DNA from 2 places in the Pseudomonas sp. SCB32 genome. Region 2 is predicted to be linked to the other one. Evidence: predicted binding sites of a transcription regulator. Region 2 holds the regulator's gene; the other holds the start of a gene.
What was found. Region 2 encodes LexA, which represses DNA repair genes until DNA is damaged. Its sites were predicted from a motif close to CTGTNTNNNNANACAG; they were not measured.
Positions count from the first base shown of each region.

Region 1 (6,735 bases), 1.1 Mb from region 2:
ACCCATGATAAACCGTACTTGGCGTCGGGTCATTCCAGGCTTCAACTGGTCTATCATGTCTTGTGTTACGACGTTGCCCTGCTGGATGTCGATCTTGTAAACCCCCGGGAAAGAGCAACCGGCGAGTGCGGCGAGTCCCAGCCCGAAAGCGAGACTGGTCAGCATGAGCTTGGCGTTTTGCATCGGGTGGTGACTTCCACTATCTTGGCTGAGCGACGAAACCCCGATCATACCTGCATTGAGGGAAGCTGCGAAGCTTCCCGCGCCGAGAAAGCACACATGGTTGAAAATAGCGAACTGCGCAAAGCCGGACTGAAGGTCACGCTGCCGCGCGTCAAGATCCTCCAGATGCTCGATTCCGCCGAGCAACGCCACATGAGCGCGGAGGATGTCTACAAAGCGCTGATGGAGGCGGGTGAGGACGTAGGTCTGGCCACTGTCTATCGCGTGCTGACCCAGTTCGAGGCCGCCGGCCTGGTGGTGCGTCACAACTTCGATGGAGGCCATGCCGTGTTCGAACTGGCCGACAGCGGCCACCATGATCACATGGTCTGCGTCGATACCGGCGAGGTCATCGAGTTCATGGACTCGGAAATCGAGAAGCGCCAGAGGGAGATCGTCAAGGAGCGCGGCTTCGAGCTCGTCGATCACAATCTGGTGCTCTACGTGCGCAAGAAGAAGTAAGCGCGCGCGGATGCAGAAACGGCGACCCTTGGGTCGCCGTTTTCGTTTGAGTTGCTTTCTGTAGGAGCGAGCTTGCTCGCGAACGGGTTTCCGGCTATGCCGGTGTCGGGCGGTTCGCGAGCAAGCTCGCTCCTGCGGGGGTATGTTTCAGTTGTGTACCGCTGAGTCGACCATCTTGCGCGCGTGGGCCAGGGATTCCTTGGTCAGGTCGACACCGCCGAGCATGCGGGCGATCTCTTCGATGCGCTCGGCCTTCTTCAGATTGGCCACGGCAGTGCGGGTTTCGCTGGTATCACGGTCCTTGTGTACGAACAGGTGCTGGTGGCCCTGGGCTGCGACCTGCGGCAGGTGGGTGACGGTGAGTACCTGGCCGCGACCGCCGAGGCGGCGCAGCAGTTGGCCGACCACTTCGGCGGTGGGGCCGCCGATGCCGACGTCCACTTCGTCGAAGACCAGGGTGGGGATGCGTGAGGTCTGCGCGGTGATCACCTGGATCGCCAGGCTGATACGCGACAGCTCGCCGCCCGAGGCGACCTTCGCCAGTCCCTTCATGGGTTGGCCGGGGTTGGCGCTGACCAGGAATTCCAGCTGCTCCAGGCCGTTCGCCTGTGGCTCGTCCGAAGTGGCTGTGCGCAGTTCGATGGCGAAACGCCCCCCAGGCATGCCCAGGCGCTGCATTTCCACTTCCACGGCCTTGGCCAGTTGTGGCGCTGCGGTTTGGCGGATGCGGCTGAGTTCTTCCGCCTTCTCCTGATAATGGCGGGCATAGGAGGCCAGCTCGTCACCCAGGCGTTCGACAGCTTCGTCGTCGGCATTCAGCGCTTCCAGTTCATCCAGCAGGCGCTGCTGCAGATCCTGCAGTTCGTGCGGTTGCACGCGGTGCTTGCGTGCGAGGCTATAGATGGCATCCATGCGCTCTTCCAGTTGCTGCAGGCGCATGGGGTCGGCATCGAAGTTGTCGACGAAGCGGTTCAGCTCGCCGATGGCTTCCTCTACCTGGATCTGCGCGCTGGACAGCAGGTTCACCGCTTCGCCCAGCGCGACCGGCTGGCTCGGGAAGGCGGTCAGGCGATTGAGGCTCGACGTCAGGGCTGAGAGCACGTTGCCGGCATCGCTTTCACTGCACATCTCGACCACTTGTCGGCACGCGGCGATCAGGCTGCCGGCATTGCTCTGGGTCTTGTGCTCGGCTTCCAGCGTCTCCAGCTCGTTATCACCCAGGCCGAGGTTTTCCAGTTCCTCAAGCTGGTAGCTGAGCAGCTGGTGGCGGGCGCGCTGTTCGTCGCCGTTGCGCGACAGGCGGTCCAGCTCCTGGCGGGTCTGCTTCCAGCGCTGCGCGGCGAGATGTACCTGGCGCGCCAGGTCCTGGCTGCCGGCGTACTCGTCGAGCAGGCGGCGGTGGGTGTCGGCCTTGAGCAGCGACTGGTGCTCGTGCTGGCTGTGGATATCGATGAGCAGCTCGCCCAGGTGCTTGAGGTCGCCCAGTGGACAGGGGGAGCCGTTGATGTAGGCGCGGGAGCGGCCTTCGGCGGTGATCACCCGGCGCAGGATGCACGGGCCGTCCTGTTCCAGGTCGCGCTCGGCGAGCCAGTCGCGGGCTTCGGCAATCGCGCTGACATCGAAGCTGGCGAGAATGTCGGTCTTGTCGGCTCCGGGGCGCACCACGCCGCTGTCGGCGCGGTCGCCCAGGGCAAGGCCGAGGGCATCGAGCATGATCGACTTGCCGGCGCCGGTTTCGCCGGTGATCACGGTCATGCCGGCGGCGAGCTCGAGATCGAGGTGCTCGACGATGGCGTAGTTGTGCACGGACAGATGAACCAGCATGGGCGGTGGCTCCGCAAATAGGTCTGGTTATTTATACAGTATTTTTTGCCGCTGGCAATTTTCTCTCGTTGTCCTGGGGCTGCCCTTGAGGTCGGCGCCCTTGAAGTCAAAAAAATGCGCCCCATATACACGGCAGAGCCGCGGACCATGGGGTTCGCTTTGTTTTCAAAGGCTTATTTTCTTTTTTAGGAGAGTGGCATGTCTGACGAACAACAGACTCAGGATTCCCAGTTCAACGAGCAGCCGGAAGCCGGCGCCGTGGACCTGAACGCCCGCGTGCTGGAACTGGAGGAACAGGTCGCCGCGGCCAAGGACCAGAGCCTGCGCGCCGTCGCCGAGCTGCAGAACGTCCGTCGCCGCGCCGAGCAGGACGTGGAGAAAGCGCACAAGTTCGCCCTGGAGAAATTCGCCGGCGACCTGCTGCCGATCGTCGATACCCTCGAGCGCGCGCTGGAGATGTCGAACCCGGACGACGAGGCGATCAAGCCGATGCGCGAAGGCATCGAGCTGACCCTGAAGATGTTCCACGACACCCTGAAGCGCTTCAACCTCGAGCCGGTCGATCCGCACGGCGAGCCGTTCAACCCCGAACACCACCAGGCCATGGCCATGGAAGAGAGCATCCGCCTCGAGCCGGGCAGCGTGGTCAAGGTGTTCCAGAAGGGTTACCTGCTCAACGGTCGCCTGCTGCGTCCGGCCATGGTCGTGGTCAGCAAGGCGCCGGAACAAACCCCGCCTTCGATCGACGAGAAGGCTTGAAATTCACCACCCGGTCCCCATCTGGGTAATCAACCGAGCCAAAGACCCGCAACAGGGTCAGCGCGGAATCTAATTTCTGGAGAGTGAAATATGGGCAAAATCATTGGTATCGACCTGGGGACCACCAACTCCTGTGTGTCCATCCTGGAGAACGGTAACGTCAAGGTCATCGAGAACGCCGAAGGCGCTCGTACCACCCCGTCGATCATCGGTTACGCCAACGACGGCGAAATCCTGGTAGGTCAGCCGGCCAAGCGCCAGGCCGTGACCAACCCGAAGAACACCCTGTACGCGGTCAAGCGCCTGATCGGCCGTCGTTTCGAAGAAGACGTCGTACAGAAAGACATCAAGATGGTGCCGTACAACATCGTCAAGGCTGACAACGGCGACGCCTGGGTCGAGGCCAAGGGCCAGAAGATGGCTCCGCCGCAGGTCTCCGCCGAAGTCCTGAAGAAGATGAAGAAGACCGCCGAGGACTACCTGGGCGAGCCGGTCACCGAAGCGGTCATCACCGTTCCGGCCTACTTCAACGACAGCCAGCGTCAGGCCACCAAGGACGCCGGCCGCATCGCCGGTCTGGACGTCAAGCGCATCATCAACGAACCGACCGCGGCTGCGCTGGCCTACGGCCTGGACAAGGCCAAGGGCGACCACACCATCATCGTCTATGACCTGGGCGGCGGCACCTTCGACGTTTCCGTGATCGAAATCGCCGAAGTCGATGGCGAGCACCAGTTCGAAGTATTGGCCACCAACGGTGACACCTTCCTCGGTGGTGAGGACTTCGACCTGCGCCTGATCGACTACCTCGTTGAGGAGTTCAAGAAAGAATCCGGCATGGATCTGAAGGGCGACCCGCTGGCCATGCAGCGCCTGAAAGAAGCTGCCGAGAAGGCCAAGATCGAGCTGTCCTCGACCCAGCAGACCGACGTCAACCTGCCGTACGTCACCGCTGACGCCAGCGGCCCGAAACACCTGAACGTCAAGGTTTCCCGCGCCAAGCTGGAATCCCTGGTGGAAGACCTGATCACCCGCACCATCGAGCCGTGCCGCGTAGCGCTGAAAGACGCAGGCCTGGACGTTTCGAAGATCGACGAAGTGATCCTGGTCGGCGGCCAGACCCGCATGCCGCTGGTGCAGAAGACCGTTGCCGAGTTCTTCGGCAAGGAAGCTCGCAAAGACGTCAACCCGGACGAAGCCGTGGCCATGGGTGCTGCCATCCAGGGCGCCGTGCTGGCCGGTGACGTGAAGGACGTGCTGCTGCTCGACGTCACCCCGCTGACCCTGGGTATCGAAACCCTCGGTGGCGTGATGACCGCGCTGATCGACAAGAACACCACCATCCCGACCAAGAAGTCGCAGGTGTTCTCGACTGCCGATGACAACCAGGGCGCCGTGACCATCCATGTTCTGCAGGGCGAGCGTAAGCAAGCCGGCCAGAACAAGTCGCTGGGCAAGTTCGACCTGGCCGACATCCCGCCGGCTCCGCGCGGCGTTCCGCAGATCGAAGTGACCTTCGACATCGATGCCAACGGCATCCTGCACGTGGGCGCGAAGGACAAGGCCACCGGCAAGCAGCAGTCCATCGTGATCAAGGCTTCCTCTGGCCTGTCCGAGGAAGAGATTGCGCAGATGGTGCGTGATGCCGAGGCGAATGCCGAGGAAGACCGCAAGTTCGAGGAGCTGGCCGCTGCCCGTAACCAGGGTGACGCGCTGGTCCACGCCACTCGCAAGATGATCACCGAGGCTGGCGACAAGGCCACCGCCGAGGAGAAGGCTGCCATCGAGAAGGCGCTGGGCGAGCTGGAAGTTGCCGTGAAGGGCGACGACAAGGCCGAGATCGAAGCGAAGATGAACGCGCTGTCCCAGGCGTCCACTCCGCTGGCGCAGAAGATGTACGCCGAGCAGCCGCAGCCGGGCGCTGCCGCTCATGGCGAGGCCGCTGACGACAAGGTGGGCGACGATGTCGTCGACGCCGAGTTCGAAGAGGTCAAGGAGAACAAGTAAGCCGCGTGCTTGCTTCCGCTCCGGCGCACCGACCAAGCGTGTCGGTGCGCATGAAACGTCACGCGGGGGCTTGCTCCCGCGTTGGCGTGTCTGGGGGAGAGGTTTTCAAGGTGCAGGAAAGTTATGGCCAAGCGTGATTTTTACGAGGTACTGGGTGTCGAGCGTGGCGCCAGCGAGGCGGACCTGAAGAAGGCCTATCGCCGGCTGGCCATGAAGTTCCACCCGGACCGCAATCCCGGCGACAAGGAGGCCGAGGAGAAATTCAAGGAGGCCAACGAGGCGTACGAGGTGCTGTCCGACGCCAGCAAGCGTGCGGCTTACGACCAGTACGGCCATGCCGGCGTCGACCCGCAGATGGGCGGTGGCGGTGCGGGCTTCGGTGGCGCGAGCTTCTCGGACATCTTCGGTGATGTCTTCAGCGACTTCTTCGGCGGTGGCGGCGGACGCGGCGGCTCCCGTGGCGGTCCGGCGCGCGGTGCCGACCTGCGCTACACCCTCGATCTCGACCTGGAAGACGCGGTTCGCGGCACCACCGTGACCATCCGCGTTCCGACCCTGGTCGGCTGCAAGACCTGCAGCGGTAGTGGCGCCAAGCCCGGCACCACGCCGGTGACCTGTACCACCTGCGGTGGTATCGGCCAGGTGCGCATGCAGCAAGGCTTCTTCTCGGTGCAGCAGACCTGCCCGCGCTGCCATGGCAGCGGCAAGATGATCACCGACCCCTGTGGCTCCTGCCACGGCCAGGGCCGCGTGGAAGAACACAAGACCCTGTCGGTGAAAGTGCCGGCCGGCGTCGATACCGGCGACCGCATCCGCCTGACCGGCGAAGGCGAAGCCGGTGCCCATGGTGGCCCGGCGGGCGACCTGTACGTGGTGGTGAGCGTGCGCGAGCACGACATCTTCCAGCGCGACGGCAAGCACCTGTACTGCGAAGTGCCGATCAGCTTCGCCGACGCCGCCCTGGGTGGCGAGCTGGAAGTGCCGACCCTGGATGGCCGCGTGAAGCTGAAGATCCCCGAGGGCACCCAGACCGGCAAGCTGTTCCGCCTGCGCGGCAAGGGCGTCGCCCCGGTGCGCGGTGGTGGTGCCGGCGACCTGATGTGCCGTGTGGTCGTGGAAACCCCGGTCAACCTCGACAAGCGTCAGCGCGAGCTGCTCGAAGAGTTCCGCAATACCCTGCAGGGCAACTCTTCCCATTCGCCCAAGGCCAGTGGCTGGTTCGAGGGTATGAAGCGCTTCTTCGACGACCTATGATGCAGGGCCCCGGGTGGTGATGAGCTGCCCGGGGTCTTCTAGCTTGGAGCTGTATATATGCGACGTATAGCCGTAATGGGCGCCGCCGGGCGCATGGGCAAGACCCTGATCGAGGCGGTACAGCAGACGGGCGGCATCGCCGGCCTGACCGCGGCGGTCGACCGTCCGGACAGCACCCTGGTGGGGGCTGATGCCGGCGAGCTGGCT
Region 1 is NZ_CP045118.1:5,295,674-5,302,408, reverse strand. Features, by position in the region: gene bamE (outer membrane protein assembly factor BamE) at 1-183, opposite strand, end outside; gene fur (ferric iron uptake transcriptional regulator) at 280-684, shown strand; gene recN (DNA repair protein RecN) at 832-2,508, opposite strand; gene grpE (nucleotide exchange factor GrpE) at 2,707-3,267, shown strand; gene dnaK (molecular chaperone DnaK) at 3,358-5,274, shown strand; gene dnaJ (molecular chaperone DnaJ) at 5,398-6,528, shown strand; gene dapB (4-hydroxy-tetrahydrodipicolinate reductase) at 6,586-6,735, shown strand, end outside.
Region 1: a site for LexA is predicted at 2,532-2,547, ahead of recN (DNA repair protein RecN). Genes of this name have one in related genera too.

Region 2 (6,735 bases):
CTGAGCATGTTCACCGAGGCGGTGGAAGTGAACGGCGAGCGGGTTCCGCGCTTCGCCCTGGTCAGTGCGGAAAACGATCCGCTGGGTCTTCAGGCTGGCCCGTCCGGCGAAACCCAAGCTTGACCTTGGCGTGACCGCCACTATATATAGCGGTGCCGCTCCAAGCGCCTCCCTCCTTATTAATTCATCTTTTCGACGCAGGAATATTCCGATCCATGGGTAAATCGCTGGTCATCGTGGAATCACCGGCCAAGGCCAAGACCATCAACAAGTACCTGGGCAACCAGTACGTGGTGAAGTCGAGCATCGGCCACATCCGCGACCTGCCCACCAGCGGCTCTTCCGCTTCGAAGGAGCCTGCGGCCAAAGGACGCAAGACGGCTGCCGAGGCGCCGGCCCTGTCGCCGAAAGAGAAGGCCAAGCGCCAGCTCTTCACTCGCATGGGCGTCGACCCGGAGCACGGTTGGAAGGCCAAGTACGAGATCCTGCCCGGCAAGGAAAAGGTGATCGACGAGCTGCGCCGCCTGGCCAAGGATGCCGACACCATCTATCTCGCAACCGACTTGGACCGCGAAGGGGAGGCCATTGCCTGGCACCTGCGCGAGGCCATCGGCGGCGATGACTCGCGCTACAAGCGCGTGGTCTTCAACGAAATCACCAAGAAGGCCATCCAGGAGGCCTTCTCCCGGCCCGGCGAGCTGGATATCAACCGCGTGAATGCCCAGCAGGCGCGCCGCTTCCTCGATCGCGTGGTGGGCTACATGGTCTCGCCGCTGCTGTGGGCCAAGATCGCCCGCGGCCTGTCCGCCGGCCGCGTGCAGTCGGTGGCGGTGAAGCTGGTGGTCGAGCGTGAGCGCGAGATCCGCGCCTTCGTACCGGAAGAGTACTGGGAAGTGCATGCCGACCTCGGCACGCCGAAGAACGACAAGGTCCGCTTCGAAGTAGTGCGCGAGAAGGGCGAAGCCTTCAAGCCGCTGAACGAAGCCCAGGCCACCGCTGCCCTGGAGAAGCTCAAGGCCTCCAGCTACAGCATCGCCAAGCGCGAAGACAAGCCGACTTCCAGCAAGCCTTCGGCGCCGTTCATCACCTCCACCCTGCAGCAGGCCGCGAGCAACCGCCTGGGCTTCGGGGTGAAGAAGACCATGATGATGGCCCAGCGTCTCTACGAGGCGGGCTACATCACCTATATGCGTACCGACTCGACCAACCTGTCGGCCGATGCCATCGACATGGTGCGCGGCTTCATCGACAGCGAGTTCGGCAAGAAATACCTGCCGGCCAAGCCGAACTTCTACTCCAGCAAGGAAGGCGCCCAGGAAGCACACGAAGCGATTCGTCCTTCCGACGTCAACCTGCGTCCGACCCAGCTTTCGGGCATGGAGCGTGATGCCGAGCGCCTGTACGACCTGATCTGGCGCCAGTTCGTGGCCTGCCAGATGCCACCGGCCGAGTACCTGTCCACCACCGTCAGCGTCGCCGCCGGTGACTTCGAGCTGCGCGCCAAGGGCCGCATCCTCAAGTTCGACGGCTACACCAAGGTGCTGCCGCAGCAGAGCAAGCCGGGCGAGGATGATGTCCTGCCGGAAATGAACCAGGGCGACGCCATGAAGCTGCTCAAGCTCGACCCGAGCCAGCACTTCACCAAGCCGCCGGCGCGCTTCTCCGAAGCCAGCCTGGTCAAGGAACTGGAAAAGCGTGGCATCGGCCGTCCGTCCACCTACGCGGCGATCATCTCCACCATCCAGGAGCGCGGCTACGTCACCACCCACAACCGCCGTTTCTACGCGGAAAAGATGGGCGACATCGTAACCGAGCGCCTCAACGAGAGCTTCTCCAACCTGATGGACTACGGCTTCACCGCCGGCATGGAAGAGCACCTCGATGACGTGGCCCAGGGCGAGCGCGACTGGAAACACCTGCTGGACGAGTTCTACGGCGACTTCCGCAAGAAGCTCGACCTGGCCGAAGCCGCCAACGACGGCATGCGCGCCAACCAGCCGACCCTGACCGACATCCCCTGCCGCGAATGTGGCCGGCCGATGATGATCCGTACCGCCTCCACCGGCGTGTTCCTCGGCTGCTCGGGCTACAGCCTGCCGCCGAAAGAGCGCTGCAAGGCCACGATCAATCTGATTCCGGGCGATGAAATCGCCGCGGACGACGAAGGCGAATCCGAATCCCGCGTACTGCGTGGCAAGCACCGCTGCCCGATCTGCAGCACCGCGATGGACGCCTACCTGGTCGACGAGAAGCGCAAGCTGCACATCTGTGGCAACAACCCGGATTGCGCTGGCTACGAGATCGAGGAGGGCCAGTACCGCATCAAAGGCTACGAAGGCCCGAGCCTGGAATGCGACAAGTGCGGTAGCGAGATGCAACTGAAGACCGGCCGTTTCGGCAAGTTCTTCGGCTGCACCAACGCGACCTGCAAGAACACCCGCAAGCTGCTGAAGAACGGCGAGCCCGCGCCGCCGAAGATGGACGCCATCCGCATGCCGGAACTCAAGTGCGAGAAGGTGGACGACATCTACGTACTGCGTGACGGCGCTTCCGGCCTGTTCCTGGCCGCCAGCCAGTTCCCGAAGAACCGCGAGACTCGCGCTCCGCTGGTTGCCGAGCTGCTGCCGCACAAGGACGAGCTGGATCCGAAGTATCACTTCCTGCTCGCCGCTCCGGCGAAGGACCCGGATGGCCGCCCGGCGGTGATCCGCTTCAGCCGCAAGACCAAGGAGCAGTACGTGCAGTCCGAGGTCGAAGGCAAGCCCACCGGCTGGCGCGCGTTCTTCGACGGCGGTAAGTGGAAAGTCGAAGACAAGCGCTGATGGAAGGCACGCCCCGCTATAGCGGGGCGTGCTTATACTGCCGACGTGGATTGCGAGAGGGCCTGGCCATGGCGCACGAACTCTATACCCGTACCAACCAGAAGCTGTTCTTCGCCGGTCTCGCTCTGGATGCCTGGCGTACTGCCGAGTCGGCACGCGCGATGAACGTCCAGGCGCGCATCCAGGCCGAGCGCGAAGCGGCGCTGTTCCATCTCTATGGCGCGGTGCTGGGCGTGGCCCATGAGATCGCCGGCTACTACCGCCTGCCGCAGGCTGGCGCCCCGCGCGTCGACATGCTGCTGAATGCCGAGGTGCTGGCCGCCGCGCCGAGCCCGGAGCTGGCGGAAATGGTCGAACTGGCGCAATCGCCGGAGGCTTGGCTGGGTCGCCTGCTGGCTGCCTACGCCGCGCTGTTCCAGCCGCCGAGCGAGCCGAAGAAGGCCAAGGCCGATCCCACCCAGCCGCTGATCCAGGCGATCAACGTCGACGACGAAGCGCCGGCCGAGTTGGGCAACGAAGAACTCGAGTCCTGGCGCAAATCCCTGAAGGAGCTGGTGCTGCGCTTCCGCGCATCGCTGACCGAGCTCTGATTGGTGCGCTGATACGCAGAGCCGCGACCATCCAGTCGAATGGTGGAATGTTGCGCTAGGGTGTAGCGGATGTGACTGTTACACTACCGGTTCTGCTGTGGAGAACCTTCGCTATGCCAACCTCATTTCTGGAAATCGTAGAGCTGCCTGACGGGCGTATCGTGCTGCGTCGCGCGGATGATGAGGAGTCGCTGGTGACCCTGGAATTCTCCGCCAATGCCAAGGGCTTCCTGCAAGGCCAGCACATCGAGATCGCCAAGGCGATGTTCAATGTCGGTGTGCAGATGGCTGGTCGTCTCGCCGAAGGCGGCGACATGGGCATGGATGACGAAGGTCCGCGCGTCCTGCACTGAGTTCTTCCACTTCGCCGCATTCGCGGCGAAGCTTCTGTTTCAACCCAGACGAATGTTCAGGCTCTGCGCCCGGCCGGCAACGGCGGCGCGGGATAGCTGCGTACGCGCCTTCGCGCTGAGGTTCAGCCAGCTCACCACCGTATGACTGTTGCCCAGGCGCAGTGCCTCGCAGGCCAGGGCCTGGGCGGCGGCCTGGTCGCGCGCCGGCAACAGCAGGATGCCCTCGCGGTTCAGTCTTGCCTTGCGCAACCAGTCCGGGGTCAGGCTGGAGGGCGGGGCGATCAGTGTAAGCCACCGGGAATCGCTTTCTTCGCTCAGCTCGCGGAGCATGGGGGCCAAAAGGGTCAGGCATTGACCGTGAAGGCCGCGCAGGGCGATTTCGCTGAAGGCGCTTTCATCGTCGGCGAGTGTGTCTTCCAGCAGCTCCGGGAGCGAAGGAGCAGTACCGCTCGCCCAGAGTGCTTCCTGGAACAGCGGGAGTTGCGGCAGGTTCAGCGGCTGCGGGTACTGCATGGGTGTCTCCTGTTCAGCGACGGATCACGCCGACGCTCAAGCCTTCGATGACCAGTTCCTGTTCCTTGAGGTCGACCTCGATGGGGGCGAACTCGGGGTTTTCGGCGAGCAGCCAGACCTTGCTGCCTTCGCGCTTGAAACGCTTCACCGTCACCTCTTCTCCCAGTCGGGCGACCACGATCTGACCGTTGCGCGCTTCGCGGGTGACGTGCACGGCGAGCAGGTCGCCGTCCATGATGCCGACGTCCTTCATGCTCTGCCCGCGCACCCGCAGCAGGTAGTCGGCCGGCGGGTTGAAGAAGGTGGGATTGATGCGGCAGGTGTCGTCGACGTTCTGCTCAGCAAGGATCGGTGCGCCAGCGGCAACACGGCCGATGATCGGCAGCTCGTCATCGTTGGCGGCGGTCTTGGGTTCGAAGCCGGGGATGCGGATGCCACGCGAAGCGCCCGGGGTCATCTCGATGGCGCCTTTGCGGGCGAGGGCTTTAAGGTGCTCCTCGGCGGCGTTGGGCGACTTGAAGCCGAGTTCCTGGGCGATCTCCGCGCGAGTGGGCGGATAGCCGTTGTCTTCCAGGCAGCGTTTGATGAAGGCGAGGATCTCGGCTTGGCGCGGCGTCAGCTTCAGCATGTCCATACTCTGGCTTTTTATACAGTGACTGGAATTATATACAGTGGCGGCGTCGTGGCAATGCCTAATTTCTTGCGACTGTCAGTGCGGCGCCCGTGGATGTAACCTGTGCGGGCTGGCAAGCGTCTTGCTGAAATTGAACTCACCTCGTCGCATTGCCCATGTTTCTGTTAACAATCGATCGCGCTTTGCTTGACAATGTGAGACCCTGAAACGTATGTTTCAAACAAGTGTTTGTCAGGCGGAGTAGCCATGGCCCAGTCGGAAACCGTCGAACGCATCCTGGATGCTGCGGAACAGCTGTTCGCGGAGAAAGGCTTCGCTGAGACTTCCTTGCGTCTGATCACCAGCAAGGCGGGGGTGAACCTCGCGGCGGTGAACTATCACTTCGGTTCGAAGAAGGCGCTGATCCAGGCGGTTTTCTCGCGCTTCCTCGGCCCGTTCTGCGCCAGTCTCGAGAAGGAGCTGGATCGCCGCCAGGCCAAGCCTGACGCGGCGCGCGCCACCTTGGAAGAGCTGCTGGAATTGCTGGTCGTCCAGGCCATGGCGGTAAAGCCGCGCAGTGGCAATGACCTGTCCATCTTCATGCGCCTGTTGGGTCTGGCGTTCAGCCAGAGCCAGGGCCACCTGCGCAAGTACCTCGAAGAGGTCTACGGCAAAGTGTTCCGCCGCTACATGCTGCTGGTACATGAAGCCGCACCGCGTCTGCCGCCCTTGGAGCTGTTCTGGCGCGTGCACTTCATGCTGGGTACTGCTGTGTTCAGCATGTCCGGCATCAAGGCGCTGCGCGCCATGGCTGAGAACGACTTCGGCGTGAACACCTCCATCGAGCAGGTGATGCGCCTGATGGTGCCGTTCCTCGCCGCCGGCATGCGTGCCGACAGTGGTGTCAGCGATCCTTCCCTGGCCGGAGCCCAGCTCAAGCCGCGCAGCAAGTCGAGCGCCGCGCCGGCCAAGGTCTGAATGACGCCCGGCTTCGCGCTGGGCGGTGCTGTCCTGATCGGCTAAAGTAGCCGGCCATGGCTGATCTCGATCTCCTCCATATTTCCCTGTCCGACCAGTTGCTCTACGGCTTTGCCGGGGAGCAACTGAGTGTGCGCCTGCCGGTCTCCACGGCGGCCAATGGCGCCGGTGAACTCAGTGGCTCCGGCTGCACGCCGCGCGGTCTGCATCAGATTCGCGCGCGCATCGGCGACGGTTTGCCCAAGGGGGCAGTGCTCAAGGGGCGCCGCTGGACCGGCGAAGTCTGGACCCCGGCACTGCACGAGGCGTTTCCCGGCCGTGACTGGATTCTCACGCGCATCCTCTGGCTCAGCGGCTGCGAGCCGGGGCGCAACCGGATGGGCGAGGTCGACACCTTCCGCCGTTACATCTACCTGCACGGCACGCCTGATAGCGAGCCCATGGGCTCGCCGCTGTCCCATGGCTGTATCCGCCTGCGCAATGACGATCTGCTGGAACTCTTTCCCCGGGTTCCCCTCCATTGCCAGGTCCGTATCGAAGAGGCCGCCTGCCCGCAGTGGCAGGTGGCCCGCTCTACTCAAGAGAAGTGAATTAAGGAATGCACATGCAAGGCTCCCTGATGCTCGACATCGGCGGCACCTGGCTGACCGCCGAGGACCGCCAGATACTGCGCCACCCGGAAGTGGGCGGCCTGATCATCTTTGCCCGCAACATCGAGTCGCCGCGCCAGGTGCGTGAGCTCTGCGCTGCCATCCGCGCGGTGCGCCCGGACCTGCTCCTGGCCGTAGACCAGGAAGGCGGTCGCGTGCAGCGCCTGCGCCAGGGCTTCCTGCGCCTGCCGGCGATGCGCGCCATCGCGGATAACG
Region 2 is NZ_CP045118.1:4,217,414-4,224,148, reverse strand. Features, by position in the region: gene GA645_RS19270 (DUF1653 domain-containing protein) at 1-123, shown strand, start outside; gene topA (type I DNA topoisomerase) at 216-2,822, shown strand; gene GA645_RS19260 (DUF6586 family protein) at 2,891-3,412, shown strand; gene GA645_RS19255 (hypothetical protein) at 3,526-3,765, shown strand; gene sulA (SOS-induced cell division inhibitor SulA) at 3,805-4,278, opposite strand; gene lexA (transcriptional repressor LexA) at 4,292-4,906, opposite strand; gene GA645_RS19240 (TetR/AcrR family transcriptional regulator) at 5,159-5,869, shown strand; gene GA645_RS19235 (L,D-transpeptidase) at 5,926-6,459, shown strand; gene nagZ (beta-N-acetylhexosaminidase) at 6,474-6,735, shown strand, end outside.